3 regions of the Kosakonia beeri genome follow, and region 3 is predicted to be linked to each of the others. Evidence: predicted binding sites of a transcription regulator. Region 3 holds the regulator's gene; each other region holds the start of a gene.

Region 1 (6,689 bases), 1.4 Mb from region 3:
ACCGCTTGCCTGCATCTGTGATGCCATGTCGCTGATAGCAAAGTGAAAGTTAAGTTTAAAGCAGGGCGAGCGCGGCTGCGTGACCTGAATCAGGGCATCGCCCCAACGGAAAATATCACCGATAAACACCGTCTTTTCCGTCAGACCAAACGTGGAAAGGTTCTCGCCAAAAGCCGGGGCGCAAAACAACGATGCCTGCTCGGGGAAACGCTCAGCCCACCAGGCATAATGCTCACGTGGATAATGGCAGAGTGCACGATCCGGGCCGCCGTGGTAACTCTGTTCAGCCTGCTCATCGCCCGCCAGCCCTGCCCCGGTGAGCATCAGTTCACCTTCAACCTGTAATTTTGCGATAGCGCTTGGGCGACTGCCCGCGTAATCCCTGACTTTACCCATAAACACATCAACCGGATGGCGCATTTTCTCTCCTTAGATTTTTATCTGTCACGCTGTTAACTTCGATTTTTTTACCCGGCAAACACCCAGAAATGCGACATTGGTTGGCTTGCCGCCGCACAAGACGTGCTATCACTTACTTGATATTTGAAACGCCATTTCATTCATCAAGGAGACTCTATAATGAGCCAGGTAACCCCTTTCTCCGGCGTCTGGTGTCCTTCTATTACGCCAATGGACAGCGCAGGACGGATTGATTTTAACGGATTGCGTCAACATCTCGCACGCCTAAGTGCGGCGAAAATCGACGTAATATTGTTGATGGGCAGTATTGGCGAGTTCGCCTCCCTCTCACTCGAAGAACGGCTGCTGTTGATCCGCGAAGCTCGCGCAATGTCTTCCGGCGTCATGGTCGCCAATGTCTCTTCGACCTGCTTTAACGATATGCTGTTGATGGCAGCAGAAGCGTACAGCGCAGGTTACCAAGCGGTAATGGCGCTACCGCCTTATTACTATGGGCAGACTGCCAGGCAATTATTGAACTATTTTCGCGCACTGGGTAACGCGTTCAGCGGCAAATGGTTTGCGTATAATTTTCCGGCACGAACCGGCTGTGATTTAACGGCAGATTTAGTGGCGACGCTGGCGGCGGAGTTCCCGAATTTTGCCGGTATCAAAGATACGGTGGATTGCCAGTCGCACACCCGCAATATGATCATTGCCACCCAACAAGTGCGCTCCGATTTTGCGGTCCTTTCCGGTTATGACGAGTACTACATTCCCAATTTGCTGGCGGGTGGCGCCGGGGTGATCTCCGGGCTGAACAACGTGATGCCGGAGCTGTTTGTGAAAGCTCGCGAAGCCTGGCAGCAAAAGGATTTAGCCGCGCTGGAGATTGTGCAACGCGAAATCGGCAAATTTATGGCGATTTATGCCATTGGCGATGATTTTGTCACCACCATTAAAACTGTGGTTTCGCGTAAGTTCGGTTATTGCACGCCAACTGCACGCAACATGGGCGGAGCGCTTAACGAAGACCAGTGCAATATTATTGATCGGGTTTTTGGCACCCAATAATGTCGGATGGCGCAACGCTTAACAGATCTGGCACATGCGTAGCGCCATCCAGGTAAGGGTTATTTCACCGTATTGCGTATTATGATTTCCGCCTCATTGCCTTTCACTTTACGTGACCAGAGAGACGTCAAAATCGGCACCAGAACTGAGGTGACAATTACCGAGGTCGCCACCAGAGCAGTCGCTGCGGGTGCCATCGCTTTAAAGTCCGGCACCATTTCAGCAATCAGCACCGGCGTGGCCACCGCAGCACCCGCAGAGCTGGAGGCTGCCAGCCCGGCAGTGCCATCGCCACCGCCAATCATTTTGTCGGCAATGATCAGCGGAATTCCGGTAATTACAATCACCGCCAGCCCCAGCAGAATGCCTAACAACCCGGTTTGAGCAATCACGCTTAAATCAATGGTATTACCCAGCGCGAAAGCAAAAAACGGGATCAGGGTCTGTACGGCTTTACTGAAGAACTCTCGCAGTTCCGGATCCAGGTTCCCTAACGCGAAGCCGACCAGAAAGGGCAACACAGCCCCCACGAACACGTGCGGCTCGAAGGAGGCGATCCCAGCGGTACCAAGGATAATCATTGTCATCAACGGCCCGGATTCGAGCGACATCAGCACAAAGGCCCCGGCTTCCTCTTTGGTGCCATATTGCTGCATGATGGATGCATAAAGCCCGCCATTGGTCATATCCATCGAGGCCACCAGCGCCAGCGTCGACAACCCGGCAAAGAAACCCGCCTCTACGCCATGCGCGGGGATTAAGCGTGACGCAACGGCGGCCACTACCCATGCCACGGCGATTTTTGTCACCACCAGCGTACCGGATTTACGCAGTACCGTCCCGGTAGCGCTCAGCTTGATCGACGCCCCCATGCAGAAAAACCACACCGCCAGAATCGGCACCGTGCCGGTGATCATCCCGTTTGTGAAGGAGCCGAAATATTTTCCCGCACCGGGCGCAAAAGTGTGGCACAACGCACCGATAAACAAGGGAACCAGCATCATACCGCCCGGAATTCTCTCTATTGCACGTTTGATTTGCATATATTCACCTGTCGTCAAAACCCACTGATTTTGCTGCGCCGACCGAGGGACGCTCAGCGCTGATGACAGGATGTTAGAACCACTTCGGAGAGGGAAAAGTGATCAACCGTACATAACAAAACATTATTTCATTATTTTAGGATCAATGTTTTTATTAGCTAGCGCGCTCACACTTTGCCATAAAAAAACCCCCGTCGGCAGTGCCTGGCGGGGGTTTATCTCACCTCAGGGTGAGCGACGAAATCGTCTTATTTTTTCGCAGCAAAACGGGCAGCAGCTTCGTCCCAGTTCACCACGTTCCAGAACTCTTTAATATAGTCCGGGCGGCGGTTCTGGAATTTCAGATAGTAAGCATGTTCCCACACATCCAGGCCCACGATCGGGAGGCCGGACGCGCCAGAAATCGCTTCGCCCATCAGCGGGGAATCCTGGTTTGCTGTCGAAACGACCGCCAGTTTGTCGCCTTTCAGCACCAGCCACGCCCAGCCGGAACCAAAGCGGGTTGCAGCCGCTTTTTCAAATTCAGCTTTGAAGTTATCAACGGAACCGAAGTCACGTTCGATAGCGGCTTTCAGATCACCCTGCAGGGTGGTGCCTTTTTTCAGGCCTTTCCAGAACAGGCTGTGGTTAGCGTGGCCGCCTGCGTTGTTACGCAGCACGGTTTTTTTATCTGCTGGCAGCTGATCCAGCTTGGTGATCAGTTCTTCAACAGGCAGATTTGCGAACTCCGGCAGGCTTTCCAGCGCTGCGTTTGCATTGTTCACATAAGTCTGGTGATGTTTGGTGTGATGGATTTCCATCGTTTGCTTGTCGAAGTGCGGTTCAAGGGCATCATACGCGTACGGCAGAGCAGGCAGTGTATAGCTCATGATCATCTCCATTAAAGGTAAGCGGCTACTGTGTTAATGCCGCGTAAGCAGTTGGTTCATTATAGTTAATTAAATGATATTGAAAATGTTTATCAATGCCGTAGTTTTTATAAGGTTATAACTTTTGGTTATGTTACTGAAATTGTGAAGCCGCTCACCTCCATAACGCGCTCATTGCCAGCTCCCGCCGTTACGCGGCAAACGCCTCAAGGTTAATCCTGCGCCTGATTTTTACACTCATCGGGTCGGCTGCTCGTATCCCGGCGATAAAAACAAAGAGGATCCAAAATGAGTAACGCGATTACGATGGGTATTTTATGGCATTTGATAGGTGCGGCCAGTGCAGCCTGTTTCTATGCCCCGTTTAAAAAAGTGCAACACTGGTCCTGGGAGACCATGTGGTCAATCGGCGGCATCGTCTCCTGGTTGATCCTTCCCTGGACTATCAGCGCGCTGTTATTGCCTGATTTTTGGGCTTATTTCAGCTCGTTTAATGCCTCCACACTACTGCCAGTGTTCCTGTTCGGCGCCATGTGGGGTATCGGCAACATTAACTATGGCCTGACCATGCGTTATTTGGGCATGTCGATGGGCATTGGTATCGCGATTGGCATCACCCTGATTGTCGGTACGCTAATGACGCCGATTATTAATGGTAACTTCGATGTGTTAATTGGCACCCCTGGCGGTCGCATGACGTTGCTCGGCGTGCTGGTTGCCCTTGTTGGCGTGGCGATTGTGACGCGTGCGGGCCAGTTGAAAGAACGCAAAATGGGCATCAAAGCAGAAGAGTTCAGCCTGAAAAAAGGGCTGGCGCTGGCCATTATGTGCGGCGTGTTTTCCGCTGGCATGTCCTTCGCCATGAATGCCGCAAAACCGATGCACGAGGCCGCAGCAGCACTGGGAATCGACCCGCTATACACCGCATTGCCCAGCTATGTGGTGATCATGGGCGGCGGTGCGCTGGTAAACCTCGGCTTCTGTTTTATTCGTCTGGCAAAAATGAAAAACTTGTCGATAAAAGCCGACTTCTCGCTGGCAAAACCGCTACTTATTAGTAATGTTCTGCTGTCCGCGTTGGGTGGGTTGATGTGGTATTTGCAGTTCTTTTTTTATGCGTGGGGTCACGCACGCATCCCGGCCCAGTATGATTACATCAGTTGGATGCTGCACATGAGCTTCTATGTGCTGTGCGGCGGTATCGTTGGGCTGGTTCTGAAAGAGTGGAAAAACGCCGGCCGCCAGCCGGTCGGGGTTCTCAGTCTGGGTTGTGTGGTGATCATTGTCGCCGCCAACATCGTTGGCCTCGGCATGGCCAGTTGATCAGGCTGCAATACGACTACGATGACGCCACTGACCTGGCGTCATCCCTACCTCACGACTAAACACCACCGAAAAGTAGTTACTGTCTTCAAACCCGCATTGCATGGCGATTTCGCTGATCATCTGCTCAGAATGCTGCAACAGGTACTGCGCATGGCAAATACGCAACTGACGCAAGTAGTGGTTGATGGTCATTCCGGTCTGGGTGCGAAACTGCTGACGCAACGCCCTTTCACTGCACTGCTCCTGCTCGCAAAACTGCTCCAGCACAAAACTGCGGTTCAAACTACCGGACAACGCAGTGATCAACTTATCCAGCAGGGCTTCACTGTGGGTGGCCGCAAGATTATCGGTGGCGAAACGGTGGCGTTTTAGCGTCAATATGAGCTGCGCGAACAGTGTTTCCGCCATGAGATTGTCGAGCGGATCGGGCCTTGCGCTCTCATGCTCAAGTTGCGTAATGACCTGCCGCGCCTGTGCCATACCTGTGCTACCAATACGCCAGTGCGGTACCCAATTTGAGCCATGCAGGCCGGGAATATGCGCTGCCCAATCAAGATTTAAGGTCAGCCGTTCCGGACAATAGATAATATTTTGCAGCACCAGATCGTTAACCGACGCGTACGAATGGCAATCTTCCGCACGGATATAAAACAAATCACCGCGGGTAATGCGGTAAGGGCGACCATTAAGCACATGCAAACCGTTGCCGCGCCATACCAGCACCAGTTCATAAAACTCATGGGTATGTTCGGCAAAGACATTTTGCGGATAGCGATCCGCCACCGCAACGGCCTGGCCAGCGCGGGGAAAGAAGTCTGCTTTACGAAGGATTAACTGACCTGCCACAACGCCACCTCTGCCGTGAACAACCTGCCATTATTAGCGGATCCACGGCAAAAAATCGGTGATAGCCTTCTCGTTACTGAAGCAGCATATCACGCCCCTGACGGATATCGCGCGGCGACCAGTTGAACTCACGACGGAACAGCGTTGAGAAGTGGTTGCTGTCGCCAAACCCACAACGGAAGGCAATATCCGTTACGCTGTCATCGCTATGGCGCAGCATATGGCGCGCTTTAATAAGCCTTAACCGGTTGAGGTAGCGCTGCGGCGTCAGGCCCGTAGAATGCTTCATCTGGCGGTGCAGCGTGCGCAGTGAGAGCGTAAAGTGTTCCGCCAGCGTTTCCCAGCACACATCTTCCGCAAAGTGATCTTCCAGCCACAACATCAACTGATTCAATCGGGCATCATTATTCACCGCCCCTTCTTGCAGGCTGCTTTTACGCAATAAAACCAGCAACTGCATAAACAAGATCTCACGGTTGGCAATGCCATGGGTGTCCATTTCGCTATCCGACGCCTCCATCTGACCGATGATGGCACGAACCTGCGTAAGCGCCTGCTGATTCACCCGCCAATGCGACGGATAGTGGCCATCCTGCTCTTGCGGTAAAAGCTGATTCAGCCCCGATAAAAACTGGAATGCCTCCGGCGAACGGTACAGAACATTCGTCAGGCAAAGGTTATCAGTATGTTCATACAAGTGCCGGTCATGGTCGCGCACAAAGCACACTGTACCGCCGCTGATGGTGTAGGGCTGACCGTTAAAAACATGAATGCCGGTACCATGCTCAACGATCACAATTTCATGAAAATCATGATGATGCTCAGGGAAAGCCGCCTGGGGTAATCGCGGCTCAATGGCAACAGGTGATTTACCTGACGGGAAAAAATCCACGCTATGAAGTACGGTCATACTTGCCCCCAACCCAACAATGAGAAACGTTCTCAAAATAGTAATTAAGGGTTCTCAACCTCACCTTAAATTTTCGACACTATTTCGCGCATAGCCTGCCGTTTTTTCAAGAAACGGCGGGAAAGATCGGGAAATGTGGCCAGGGTCACAATGGCCGAAAACCCCGCCATAACTGGAAACTGTGAACTCTCTCACGTTCATCTTTGCTTTCTTGCCAGCGCT
Region 2 (6,689 bases), 1.4 Mb from region 3:
TGCCAAAGGTGAGTATTTCGGCCCGTTCCCCAATGGTTACGCTGTGCGCGAAACGTTGGCGTTGCTGCAAAAAATATTTCCGGTGCGCCAGTGTGAAAACAGCGTTTACCGTAACCGCTCACGTCCCTGTTTACAGTACCAGATTGGCCGCTGTCTTGGGCCCTGTGTGGCCGGGCTGGTCAGTGAAGAAGAGTATGCGCAACAAGTTGATTACGTGCGCATGTTCCTTGCGGGCAAAGATGATCAAGTGCTTACGCAGCTTATTGCCCGCATGGAGAAAGCCAGCCAGGCACTGGAGTTTGAGGAAGCCGCGCGGATCCGCGATCAGATTCAGGCCGTTCGCCGGGTCACTGAAAAACAGTTTGTTTCCAATAATGGCGACGACCTGGATGTCATTGGCGTGTCGTTTGATGCCGGTATGGCGTGTGTGCACGTACTTTTTATTCGCCAGGGTAAAGTGCTTGGCAGCCGCAGCTACTTCCCGAAAGTACCGGGTGGCACGGAGCTTGGCGAAGTGGTGGAAACCTTTGTTGGCCAGTTCTACTTGCAGGGGAGCCAGATGCGCACGTTGCCAACGGAGATCCTGCTCGACTTTAATCTCAGCGATAAAACTCTCCTGAGCGACTCATTATCGGAACTGGCGGGACGGCGCGTTAACGTGCAGACCAAACCGCGCGGTGACCGGGCGCGTTATCTTAAGCTTGCACGAACCAATGCGGCTACAGCGCTCAGCACTAAGCTTTCTCAACAGTCGACTGTGCATCAACGCCTTGCAGCGCTGGCCAGCGTGCTTGAACTGCCTGAAATAAAGCGTATGGAGTGTTTTGACATTAGCCACACCATGGGTGAACAAACCATTGCCTCCTGCGTGGTGTTTGATGCAAACGGTCCGCTGCGTGCCGAGTATCGCCGCTACAACATCACCGGCATTACGCCGGGGGATGATTATGCCGCGATGAATCAGGTGTTGCGTCGTCGTTATGGTAAGGCCATCGAAGAGAGTAAAATCCCGGATGTTATTTTAATCGACGGCGGGAAGGGACAGCTTGGTCAGGCAAAAGCGGTGTTTGCCGGGCTGGAGGTCGAGTGGGATAAAGACAGACCGTTGTTACTGGGCGTGGCGAAAGGGGCAGATCGCAAAGCCGGGCTTGAGACGTTGTTCTTCGAGCCGGAAGGCGAGGGCTTTAGCTTGCCGCCGGATTCACCCGCGTTGCATGTTATTCAGCACATTCGTGACGAGTCCCACGATCATGCGATCAGCGGGCACCGAAAAAAACGTGCGAAAGTGAAAAATACCAGTACGCTGGAAACGATTGAGGGTGTGGGTCCCAAACGCCGGCAAATGCTGCTGAAATATATGGGCGGCTTGCAAGGTTTACTCAATGCCAGCATTGAAGAAATCTCAAAAGTGCCGGGGATCTCTCAGGCGCTGGCAGAAAAGATCTACTACTCGTTGAAACATTAAGGGCTCTGTAGCACCATAGAGCGAATATTCACGGACAACAGACAGTTAACGCCGCTATGCGATTCAATATCCCTACGTTGCTCACCCTTTTTCGCGTCATCCTGATCCCGTTTTTCGTGCTGGCGTTTTATCTTCCTTTTCAGTGGGCTCCGTTTGTCTGCGCCCTGATTTTTTGTTGTGCCGCCGTCACCGACTGGTTTGACGGCTTTCTGGCGCGCCGCTGGAACCAAAGCACGCGTTTTGGCGCTTTTCTCGATCCGGTTGCGGATAAGGTGCTGGTAGCGATTGCGATGGTACTGGTTGCTGAGCATTATCACAGCTGGTGGGTTACGTTACCGGCTGCCACGATGATTGCCCGCGAGATCATCATTTCCGCATTGCGTGAATGGATGGCCGAAATGGGTAAACGCAGCCGTGTGGCGGTGTCCTGGATCGGTAAAGTCAAAACGACATCGCAAATGGCGGCGTTGGTGTGGTTGCTGTGGCGTCCCAATGTATGGGTAGAATACGCCGGGATTGCGCTGTTCTTTGTCGCTGCGGTGCTGACGCTGTGGTCCATGTTGCAATACCTGAACGCGGCGCGCGGCGATTTGCTTGAACAGTGATCGTTTCGTTGTAATTTTCAGCAAACGATCCGCCTTTTGAAAAATATCGTTGACTCAGTGCGTCAGGTAAGTAGAATGCAACGCATCGGAAGGCAGCGTAGCTCGCCAGAAGATAATAAAATCAAGTGATTACAACAAGCTTGATAAGCGGGAATAGCTCAGTTGGTAGAGCACGACCTTGCCAAGGTCGGGGTCGCGAGTTCGAGTCTCGTTTCCCGCTCCAGTTTAATGCATCGGCTGTTTTAGCGGATGCCGGCTGAAAAGCCTGAAGAATCTGGCGCGTTAGCAAAGCGGTTATGTAGCGGATTGCAAATCCGTCTAGTCCGGTTCGACTCCGGAACGCGCCTCCAATTTCTTCCCGAAGCCCGGATGGTGGAATCGGTAGACACAAGGGATTTAAAATCCCTCGGCGTTCGCGCTGTGCGGGTTCAAGTCCCGCTCCGGGTACCATTGGGAAAGAACAGAATAATCAAAGCAATAAGCAGTGTCGTAAAACCACCGAAAGGTGGTTTTTTTGTATCTGTTATCTGGCAGATATAAAAAAACCGCGCAGAGCAGCAAACTCCCGCGCGGTTTGTCCTCGTCTGTTAACCCACCTCGGGTAGCACACCCGCAACGATGGCGAACTGAATCGCAATAATCGCTATACCGCAGGCAAAAATCAGGCATAGCGCCGGTTTGCCCCCCAGCACGCGGTAAGCGCTGTGCGGATGATGCTTACGGCTTTGCCAGGCCAGCATTGACGGCAGCAACAGTGCCAGTACGGAAAGCGCCACACCGGCATATCCCAGCGCCATAACAAAACCTCGCGGGTAGAAGAGGGCAAAGGCCAGCGGCGGCAGGAAAGTGATAAAACCGCTTTGCAGGCGACCGAAGGCGTTATTACGCCGCTGGAACAAATCTGCGAGATAGTCGAATAACCCAAGCGAAACGCCCAGGAAAGAGGTCGCCAGCGCCAGGTCTGCGAACAGGTGCACCGCAAGCTCCACATGTGGCGATGCGACCACTTCACGTAAAGCTTGCAGTAACCCATTTAATCCTGCCTGAGTCGCGAGTAAGCCCATAAAAGTGGAAGAGCTGATACTACCCAGCGTTGCCAGTTGCCAGAAAATATACGCAACCAGCGGGATTGCGCTGCCCGTGATAAAGATCATTCGCAGTTTACGAATGTTTCCGCCCATATAACTGACAATACTCGGTACACTGCCGTGAAAGCCAAATGAAGTGAAAATCACCGGCATCGCAGAAAGCGCCAGACCCTTTTCCAGCGGCATTGTCAACAAATTGGCCTGGTGAACATGCGGCATCAACAGCACCAGCATCAACACCAGGAAGAGTATTTTGGCGCTGAATAAAAAGCGGTTGAACAAATCGACCAGCGATGTTCCCACGCAGACAACCCCGCCTGCCACCAGGGTGAAGATCATTACGCCCGCCACGGGGGAAAGATTAAGCGCAAGCCATTGATTCAGGCTTGAAGCCAGTAATTCCCCGGCACCGCTGATATAAGCCGCTGTCAACGCGTACATCAAAAACATCATGCTAAAGCCGGTGATCCACTGACCGTAGCGTCCTAAATAGCGATGCGCGAGCGAACCTAAGCCGGTGTCTGCTGGCACATGTTGGTAAACTTCCAGCAGTAACAGGGCGGTGTAACACATCACAGCCCACAGGGTGAAAAGCAAAACCAGCGTCGTGGTAAAGCCCACGCCAGCTGCCGCCAGCGGCATCGCCAGCATTCCGGCACCAATCGTGGTACCCGCTACGATAAAAACACTCCCAAGTGTTCGATTTTTCACGCTTTCCTCTGAAATAAAACGTATAGCCCAATCAATCTGCGGCGCAGAGTAAGGGAATTCAGTGATTTCGTCAAACGGCCGTTACAATGGGTGTAATTTATTCTTTACGGTTCGAGGCAATGTATTTGCCTCAAGGGACCCAAGAGTTTAACCACTTCATCAGGGGGATGTTTTTTGCCCGCCATTCTTCATGGCATAAAAAGCAGTGGTAAGTTTTCAAAATAATGAGAAAGGTGATAGGGAGTACGAATCCCTTTACAGCACATTGGTCTCGAGGCGGAAATTTGCTGTGCCACGGTCACTGAATCATTCGCTGGCATGACGGGCCAATGGAATGACCAGAATGGCGTGGGGAGAAGGATATGGGCACCTGGGGCATTTACTCGGTTATTGACCCGGTGGATGAGACGTTTGCCGAGGGAGCAGAAGAAGATGCCTGGATTATTGAAAATGTCGACTGGCTGACCGATGTCTTCTGTGTGCATGGCATTGCGCTGGAGACGGAAAATTATCGCTATTTTTACCGCGCAGTAAATCAACAGGACGGGCGCTGCACACGTGGCGCCGGATGTATGTAAACCTGTTTTAACGCAATGTTCGTAAGCAAAGAGGTGTCTATGATGCACCTTTTTGCGAGGGCTATTTATGGCGTCAATTCACGGTCATGAAGTATTGAATATGATGATTTCTTCAGGCGAACACTATTCACATGAGAGCCTGGTAGCGGCAATCGTTGCCCGCTTCGGTGCGGAGGCGCGTTTTCATACCTGTTCAGCAGAGGGGATGACGGCGAAGGAGTTGGTGCTGTTTTTGGCCGCAAAAGGAAAGTTTATTCCCGTCGAAGAGGGGTTCTCGACGCAAGAAAGTAAAATCTGCCCGCATTAATAAAAAAGGCGGTAAAGCAAACTTTACCGCCATGGTAATTAATTCTGTGCGTCGAGCGTCGCCAGTTCTTTATCGACGAAGTAAAGGCCTTCGCCGCTTTTACCCACCAGAGATAATTTATCAATAACGGATTTAAACAGTTTCTCTTCTTCATGTTGTTCCGCAACATACCATTGCAGGAAATTAAAGGTCGGATAATCCTGCGTGGTCATTGCAACATGCGCCAGCTCATTAATTTTCTGCGTGATCAGTTGTTCGTGTTCGTAAGTCGCGCGGAACAAAACATCCAGCGATGCATAATCCGCAACCGGCGAGTCAATGGTGCTGATGCGCGGCAGGCTGCCAGTATCGGTCAGGTAGTCGAACAGGCGTTGCATATGCGTCATTTCTTCCTGAGCATGGCGACGCAAAAACGCGGCAGCACCTTCAAAACTATGGAAGCTGCACCAGGCGCTCATTTGTTGATAGAGCAGGGAAGAAAACAGTTCCAGATTCATTTGTTCATTTAATTTTTCAATCATCTCTGCTTTTAACATGGTGCGGCTCCGGAATTTATAATGGTGATTAGCAGCGGCCACTATAATTTGTTATTTAATTATTTGCAAAAGGTAAAATAAAAATTAAGTCTCGAAAAAAAAGAGAATGAGAATAAAACGCATTGCAGGAAATAATATAATTAAATGAGAATTGTTTTGATTATTAATAAAAGAAAAAGCCAGCATTGTTATGCCAGCTTTTAGCGATTACCAGGTTGCCGTGCCGTGATTAAAAGCCATGCCCCGGCACTGATACTGGATAGTGACCTTGGTGTTCATGCAGACAGAACCGCTAATCAGACTACAGGTTTCGACTGGCCTGCCATACGACACGGCAGTGGCATAGCCCATCTGCTGGCACTGTTTGTTGGCAGTGCTTTGCGCGGCGCTTTGGTCGTAACTCGCGGTTTGCAACATCTGCTGGTTGAAACTGAGCCGCACCAGACCGCTGATGGGATCCACTTCACTGACTTTCGCCTGTTTGGTAAAGCTACAGCCACTGAGCATTATCAGTGAAGCCGCAATAACTATTTTTTTCATCAAATCGCCCTGATTCATTTTGGCATCTTCGCATCTTATCGTGTTGATGTAGAGGCAATCGGTGGAATAACCTGCAGAACCTGCATTACTTATCGTAACGGGGGCGATTTGCGTCCTAACCATAATAGTGCCTTAACTCCCCGGCGCTCCTGCGTCGCTATTGAAGACAGCCCGCGCGTTAACGCTTTCCGTCAATGGGATCTTCCTCACAACCCATCAAAACTGTGAGCCGCCCTTTGATTTTTAAAACCATTTTTCATTAAATTTGAAAGTATGTTTGTCAGGTAGTAAGGTTTATGCAACCTTTGCTATCTGAAGTCTGTTCACAGGAGATAAAAAATGAAAATCGCACTGATGATGGAAAACAGCCAGGCTGCTAAAAACGCCATCATCCTGAAAGAACTTAAGAGTGTTGCTGACGAGAAAGATTTCCCGGTATTCAACGTGGGGATGAGCGACGAGAACGATCATCATCTGACCTACATCCATCTTGGGATTATGGCCAGTATCCTGCTGAACGCGAAAGCGGTGGACTTTGTGGTGACCGGTTGTGGTACCGGGCAGGGCGCGCTGATGTCCCTGAACATTCACCCAGGTGTGGTATGCGGATATTGTATCGATCCGGCTGACGCCTTCCTGTTTGCCCAGATCAACAACGGTAACGCGCTGGCGCTGCCATTTGCCAAAGGTTTCGGCTGGGGCGCGGAACTGAACGTACGCTTTATTTTTGAAAAAGCGTTTACCGGTCGCAAAGGCGAAGGCTATCCGCCGGAGCGTAAAGAGCCACAGGTACGTAACGCCGGTATCCTGAATCAGGTTAAAGCTGCAGTAGTGAAAGAGAACTACCTTGATACGCTGC
Region 3 (6,689 bases):
GTGATTTCCAGGGCGATGAGGCGGTTTCCGGTGCGTATAAACTGCATATTGGTGCAAAAGAGACGGTGATCACCGGTTACGATCAGGCCGGGGTTTTTTATGGGCTGCAATCGTTGTTGTCGCTTATCCCGGCTGACGGGGCACTGAAAGTGGCCACGCTGGATGCGAAGGATGCGCCTCGCTTCGACTACCGCGGCATTCACCTTGATGTCGGGCGTAACTTCCACAGTAAAGACGCCGTGCTGCGTCTGCTGGATCAAATGTCGGCCTACAAACTGAACAAATTCCATTTCCATCTCAGCGATGACGAAGGCTGGCGTATCGAAATTCCAGGCCTGCCGGAATTAACGGACATTGGCAGTAAGCGTTGCCATGACCTGAGTGAGAAATCCTGCTTGTTGCCGCAGCTTGGATCCGGGCCCGACAGCAATAACACCGGCAGCGGTTTCTTTACCCGTGCGGATTACATCGACATTCTGAAGTATGCCAAAGCGCGGCAGATTGAGGTCATTCCGGAAATCGACATGCCAGCGCATGCACGTGCTGCAGTGATTGCCATGGAAGCGAGATACGATCGGTTGATGAAAGAGGGCAACGAGCAAGCCGCGAATCAGTTCCGCCTGCTGGATCCTACAGACACCTCCAACACCACGGGGGTGCAGTTCTACAACCGTACTGGCTATCTGAACCCTTGCCTCGACTCATCGCGTAACTTTGTGGATAAAGTTCTGGGTGAAATTCAGCAGATGCATAAAGAAGCCGGGCTGCCGCTGCAAACCTGGCACTTTGGGGGTGACGAAGCGAAAAATATTTACCTTGGCACCGGTTATACCGACAAGAAAGCTCCCGAAGCAGGCAAAGGCATCATCGACCAAAGCAACCAGGATAAGCCGTGGGCAAAATCGCAGGCATGCCAGGCGATGATCAAAGACGGCAAAGTGGCTGACGTGGAGCATCTCTCCAGCTACTTCGGGGTTGAAGTGAGCAAGCTGGTAAAAGCGCGCGGTATCGACACGATGCAGGCATGGCAGGATGGACTGAAAGATGCCAAAAATGCGTCGGCATTTGCCACCGATCATGTGAACGTTAACTTCTGGGATACGCTCTACTGGGGCGGGTTCGACTCGGTTAATGACTGGGCCAACAAGGGCTTCCGTGTCATTGTCTCCAACCCGGATTACGTCTATCTTGACTTCCCGTATGAAGTGAACCCGCAAGAGAGTGGCTATTACTGGGGCACGCGTTTCAGTGATGAGCGTAAGATCTTCAGCTTCGCGCCGGACAACATGCCACAAAACGCAGAAACCTCTGTTGATCGTGATGGTAATCCGTTTAGTGCGAAATCCGATAAGCCGTGGCCAGGCGCTTATGGCCTTTCTGCGCAGTTGTGGAGTGAGGTAGTACGTACCGACGCTCAGATGGAGTACATGATCTATCCACGACTGGTTTCTGTCGCCGAGCGCGCATGGCACCGTGCTGCATGGGAGCAGGACTACAAAGCAGGGCGCGAGTACAAAGGCGGTGAGACACACCTTGTCGATGTGAAAGCACTGGATAAAGACTGGATGCGTTTTGCTAATCTGTTAGGGCATCGTGAACTGGCAAAAATGGAGAAAGCGGGTGTGCATTACCGCCTGCCGGTACCTGGCGCGCGCGTCGTAGGTGGCGTGCTTGAAGCCAACACCAGTTTCCCTGGAATGGTGGTGGAATACTCTACCGACGGGGGTAAACAGTGGCTGCGTTATAACGATAAGGCACGTCCGCAGGTGAGCGGGGAAATACGCGTGCGTACCACCAGCCCGGACGGTAAGCGCACGAGCCGCGTGGATAGCATCAAAGCCTAGTTGAGGCTTATTATCCGGCCCGGCAGCGAAAGCATGTCGGGCTTTTTTATTCCCGCATAAACACGGTTCCCGGTGAAGGCCGCGTGTTACGTTTCGTTTTCCCGGTCGGGAAAGCGCAGTGTCATCCAGGGGCGTTTAACAGGCAAAAAAAAGCCAACCGTCAGGTTGGCTCAGAGTAAGAAGAACGATTATTTCGCGTCGTGCGCGTGTTCATCTTCGCGGCAGTCACCTTCGGCGCAGTGGCCATAAAGGTAGAGACTGTGATTCGTCAGACGAATGCCGTGTTTGGCGGCAATTTCGCGCTGGCGCGCTTCAATGGAATCGTCACTAAATTCAATCACTTTGCCGCAATCGAGGCAAATCAGGTGATCGTGGTGATGCTGTTGGGTCAGTTCAAAAACGGACTTACCGCCTTCGAAATTGTGACGGGTCACAATCCCGGCGTCATCGAACTGGTTTAACACACGGTAAACAGTGGCCAGGCCGATCTCTTCGCCCATGTCGATCAGTCGTTTGTATAAATCTTCCGCACTGACATGATGGTTATCCGGTTCCTGAAGCACTTCCAGGATTTTTAACCGAGGAAGCGTGACTTTCAGGCCGGCCTTCTTTAATGCGGTATTGTTGTCAGTCATGCGGAATCTGTCCTGTTGCTATACGATTCACTTCCTTAGCGGAAGTTATAGGAATGCACCTGGGATAATGCGTCTCATTATAGAACTGCCATGCCTAAATGAAAACTGCAAGCCCTCAAGTAAAGTAAGCTTTTAAAACGTGGTCTCGCCAACAAACTCCTTGCGGCGAGGCCACTTTAGCAGGGCTTATTGTACAGCGATGAAGGAAAAAGTTAAAAATTTGTAGCAATTATTTCCATCGCTTTTACCTATTAATACGGTGCAACCTACAGGTTGCACCATTATCATCAGGCGTTGATGATGTCGTCCAGGTGCAGCTCTTCAGAAACTTGTTTTACCCATTTTTCGACACGCTCTGCGGTCAGTTCTGGCTGCCTGTCTTCATCAATTGCCAGCCCGACGAAGTGATCGTCATCCACCAGGCCTTTAGAGGCTTCGAAATGGTAACCCGCCGTTGGCCAGTGACCGACGATAGTTGCGCCGCGTGGCTCGATAATGTCGCGAATGGTGCCCAGCGCATCGCAGAAGTATTCGGCATAATCTTCCTGGTCGCCGCAACCGAACAGGGCGACTAACTTGCCGTTGAAATCCACTTCTTCCAGCGTCGGGAAGAAATCATCCCAGTCGCACTGCGCTTCACCATAGTACCAGGTCGGAATGCCAAGCAGCAGAATGTCATAGCCTTCGAGATCTTCTTTGCTGCTCTTGGCAATGTCATGAACATCAGCAACGTCTTTACCAAGCTGTTTCTGAATCATTTTGGCGATATTTTCAGTGTTGCCAGTGTCGCTGCCGAAGAAAATGCCTGTAATTGCCATGAGTAAAATAACCTCTTGAAACTTAATGAGTATGGTGGTGGCGTTTAGCCCACAGATAAGGGCAATCATAGCAGAACAGGGAAGTGCGCGGAAACTGCTATCGCCACGGACTGCACTGTATGCCACATGAAAGTATGAATAAAGGTGATGATTCGGAGGATTCGTTATTCGCGCAAGGCCTGCAGCTGCGTAAGCAGCATCTCTTCGATAAGCTCGCTGCGGCTCATATTACGGGCGTCCGCCAGCTCATTGAGGGCGTCTACCGCCTCAACGTTCAGTTTCAATTCGACGCGTTTAAGCCCGCGAACTTTATCGCGTTTTAGCTGATTGCGTTTATTGATGCGCAACTGTTCATCACGCGCGAGCGGGTTAGTCTTCGGTCGTCCCGGGCGACGCTCATTCGCGAACAGATCTAGGGTCGTACGGTCCGTTTGTTCTTTAGCCATGGTTTAAGCATACTACGGGAAATACAAGCAATCGGGTCGTAGCCCGGGCTGAATAGCGCGCCATCATACATCAGCACAACGGGCACGCCAACGACCGGGCGCGTTCAAACGACCGGTCGCCGCCTTTTTAATCAGTTTGCCTTTTCAGCGAGATAACGACGGATTGCGCGCATAACCGCATCGGGTTTCTCTGCATGCACCCAGTGGCCCGCGCCTGCAATAACATGCGCCCGCGCCTGTGGGAATTGCGCCAGCAGCGCGTCGCGGTATGCTTCGGTCACATAAGGTGAGTTGCCGCCGCGAACAAACAGCGCGGGTTTCTCCCACGCCGGGACGTTTTCCCAACCGACAATCTGCGAATATTGATCCCACAGTACCGGTACGTTGAAGCGCCACTTCCCGTCGGCAAAGGATTTCAGCAGAAACTGAATCACACCTTCTTCGTTAATGACTTCACGCATTATCGCTGTGGCTTGCTGGCGTGTGGTGACGTGCGCCTCGCTGACGGCGTTAATGGCGGCAAAAATCTCATCATGACGGCGTACGTTATAATTAACGGGCGCAATATCAATTGCCACCAACTGGTCGATGCGTTCTGGCGCCAGCGCGGTGAGTGCCATTACCGCTTTGCCGCCCATAGAGTGACCAATGAAAGTGGCTTTCTCGATCTGATGAGCGTCGAGCGTATCTCGCAGATCCTGCGCCATCGCCGGGTAGTTCATCTCGTCTGAGCGGGGAGAAAGGCCGTGGTTGCGCATATCCACCTGCAATACGTCATGGTCCTGAACCAGGTCTCGGGCGAGTATGCCAAGGTTATCCAGGCTGCCAAACAGACCATGAACAAGGACAACAGGAGAATTGTTGTGCGGATGTTGTGCAGTTAGCGCGCGTGTATTCAATTTCATGGCAAAGTTCTTTTTTTCACTCAAGCGGGTTAGGTTATTATGTTGAACATTCTGCCGCCCTGCTGCAAGGTTCAGAAATCGTCTGAGTTTTGCCGCTACCCTGGTTTGACGCTATCCGCTGTTGAGATTTCACTTTATAATCCCAACACTTGTATTCAGATTAGATATCGCACTGGATTAAGATGAAAACGATCGAAGTTGATGATGAGCTCTACACGTATATTGCCAGCCACACAAAGCATATTGGTGAGAGTGCATCCGACATTTTACGGCGCATGTTGAAATTTTCCGCCGTTGCCCAGTCCCCATCGCAGTTACAGCCTGCGCCGGTAAAAGAGACGCGTACGGTCAGTACCGTTGAAGGGGTTAAACCGGCAAACACCGCCAAAGATAAAGTCCGCGCCGTGCGTGAGCTGCTGCTGTCTGATGAGTACGCCGAACAGAAAAAGGCGGTGAATCGTTTCCTGCTGGTGCTGTCTACACTCTACTTACTGGATGACAAGGGGTTTACGGAATCCACCGAGTCTCTGCATGGGCGCACCCGCGTATACTTTGCTGCGAATGAGCAGACTTTGCTTCAGAGCGGCAACCAGACCAAGCCGAAACAGGTGCCGAATACCCCTTATTGGGTCATAACCAACACCAATACGGGCCGTAAATGCAGCATGATCGAACATATCATGCAGTCAATGCAATTCCCGGCGGAATTGATTGAGAAAGTTTGCGGCACAATTTAATCCTTGCATTGAAAGGACCAGGCAATGGCTAACCACCCACGCGCGGGGCAACCTGCACAACAGGGCGATTTGATTAACGTCGCTCAACTTACGGCGCAGTACTATGTGCTGAAACCTGAAATTGGTAATTCAGAACATGCGGTGAAATTCGGCACGTCCGGTCACCGTGGCAGCGCAGGTCGCCACAGCTTTAACGAACCGCATATTCTGGCCATCGCGCAGGCGATTGCTGAAGAGCGCGCGAAAAATGGTATTACCGGGCCGTGCTATGTGGGTAAAGATACTCACGCACTGTCTGAACCTGCTTTTATCTCCGTGCTCGAAGTGCTGACAGCCAACGGTGTAGATGTTGTGGTGCAGGAAAACAACGGCTTTACCCCGACGCCTGCCATTTCCAATGCTATCCTGGTACATAACAAAAACGGCGGCGCGCAGGCGGACGGCATTGTCATTACCCCGTCCCACAACCCGCCGGAAGATGGTGGCATCAAATACAACCCGCCAAATGGCGGTCCGGCTGATACCAATGTCACCAAAGTGGTGGAAGATCGTGCCAATGCCTTGCTGGCTGATGGTTTGAAAGGCGTCAAACGCATTTCACTGGATGCCGCGCTGGTGTCTGGTCATGTGACCGAAAAAGATCTGGTGCAGCCGTTTATCGAAGGGCTGGCAGATATCGTCGATATGGCCGCTATCCAGAAAGCCGGTCTGAAACTCGGCGTCGATCCGCTCGGTGGTTCCGGTATTGAGTACTGGAAACGCATTGCAGAGCATTACAAGCTGGATCTGACTCTGGTAAACGACCAGGTTGATCAGACATTCCGTTTTATGCACCTGGACAAAGACGGTGTGATCCGTATGGATTGCTCCTCTGAGTCTGCAATGGCTGGGTTGCTGGCGCTACGCGATAAGTTCGACCTGGCGTTTGCCAACGATCCGGATTATGACCGTCATGGCATCGTTACCCCGGCGGGCCTGATGAATCCTAACCACTACCTGGCAGTGGCAATCAACTACCTGTTCCAGCATCGCCCGCAGTGGGGCAAAGACGTCGCGGTGGGTAAAACGCTGGTTTCCTCGGCCATGATTGATCGTGTGGTGAATGACCTCGGCCGTAAGCTGGTGGAAGTGCCGGTTGGCTTCAAATGGTTCGTGGATGGCCTGTTTGACGGCAGCTTTGGTTTCGGCGGCGAAGAGAGCGCAGGGGCCTCGTTCCTGCGTTTTGACGGCACCCCCTGGTCGACCGATAAAGACGGCATCATCATGTGCCTGCTGGCTGCGGAAATCACCGCCGTCACCGGGAA

What was found. The regulator Fur, encoded in region 3, represses iron uptake genes when iron is present. The targets are predictions, from matches to a motif close to ATAATAATGAGAACNACTATCAA.
Region 1: the regulator Fur is predicted to act here: its motif matches at 3,459-3,481, upstream of sodA (superoxide dismutase [Mn]).
Region 2: the regulator Fur is predicted to act here: its motif matches at 5,435-5,457, upstream of ftnA (non-heme ferritin).

The regions. Positions count from the first base shown of each region.
Region 1 covers NZ_CM135106.1:4,807,866-4,814,554, forward strand. The annotation lists gene yiiM (6-hydroxyaminopurine reductase) at 1-420, opposite strand, end outside; gene ACUY4S_RS22735 (dihydrodipicolinate synthase family protein) at 580-1,473, shown strand; gene kdgT (2-keto-3-deoxygluconate transporter) at 1,533-2,516, opposite strand; gene sodA (superoxide dismutase [Mn]) at 2,765-3,385, opposite strand; gene rhaT (L-rhamnose/proton symporter RhaT) at 3,674-4,708, shown strand; gene rhaR (HTH-type transcriptional activator RhaR) at 4,709-5,557, opposite strand; gene rhaS (HTH-type transcriptional activator RhaS) at 5,631-6,467, opposite strand.
Region 2 covers NZ_CM135106.1:2,030,980-2,037,668, forward strand. The annotation lists gene uvrC (excinuclease ABC subunit UvrC) at 1-1,465, shown strand, start outside; gene pgsA (CDP-diacylglycerol--glycerol-3-phosphate 3-phosphatidyltransferase) at 1,522-2,070, shown strand; tRNA gene ACUY4S_RS09710 (tRNA-Gly) at 2,218-2,293, shown strand; tRNA gene ACUY4S_RS09715 (tRNA-Cys) at 2,347-2,420, shown strand; tRNA gene ACUY4S_RS09720 (tRNA-Leu) at 2,434-2,520, shown strand; gene tyrP (tyrosine transporter TyrP) at 2,658-3,869, opposite strand; partial or broken gene ACUY4S_RS09730 (PM0253 family protein) at 4,094-4,447, shown strand; gene ACUY4S_RS09735 (YecH family metal-binding protein) at 4,515-4,754, shown strand; gene ftnA (non-heme ferritin) at 4,793-5,290, opposite strand; gene yecR (YecR family lipoprotein) at 5,498-5,830, opposite strand; gene ACUY4S_RS09750 (RpiB/LacA/LacB family sugar-phosphate isomerase) at 6,170-6,689, shown strand, end outside.
Region 3 covers NZ_CM135106.1:3,407,929-3,414,617, reverse strand. The annotation lists gene ACUY4S_RS16220 (beta-N-acetylhexosaminidase) at 1-1,844, shown strand, start outside; gene fur (ferric iron uptake transcriptional regulator) at 2,033-2,479, opposite strand; gene fldA (flavodoxin FldA) at 2,767-3,297, opposite strand; gene ybfE (LexA regulated protein) at 3,462-3,743, opposite strand; gene ybfF (esterase) at 3,875-4,648, opposite strand; gene seqA (replication initiation negative regulator SeqA) at 4,831-5,385, shown strand; gene pgm (phosphoglucomutase (alpha-D-glucose-1,6-bisphosphate-dependent)) at 5,410-6,689, shown strand, end outside.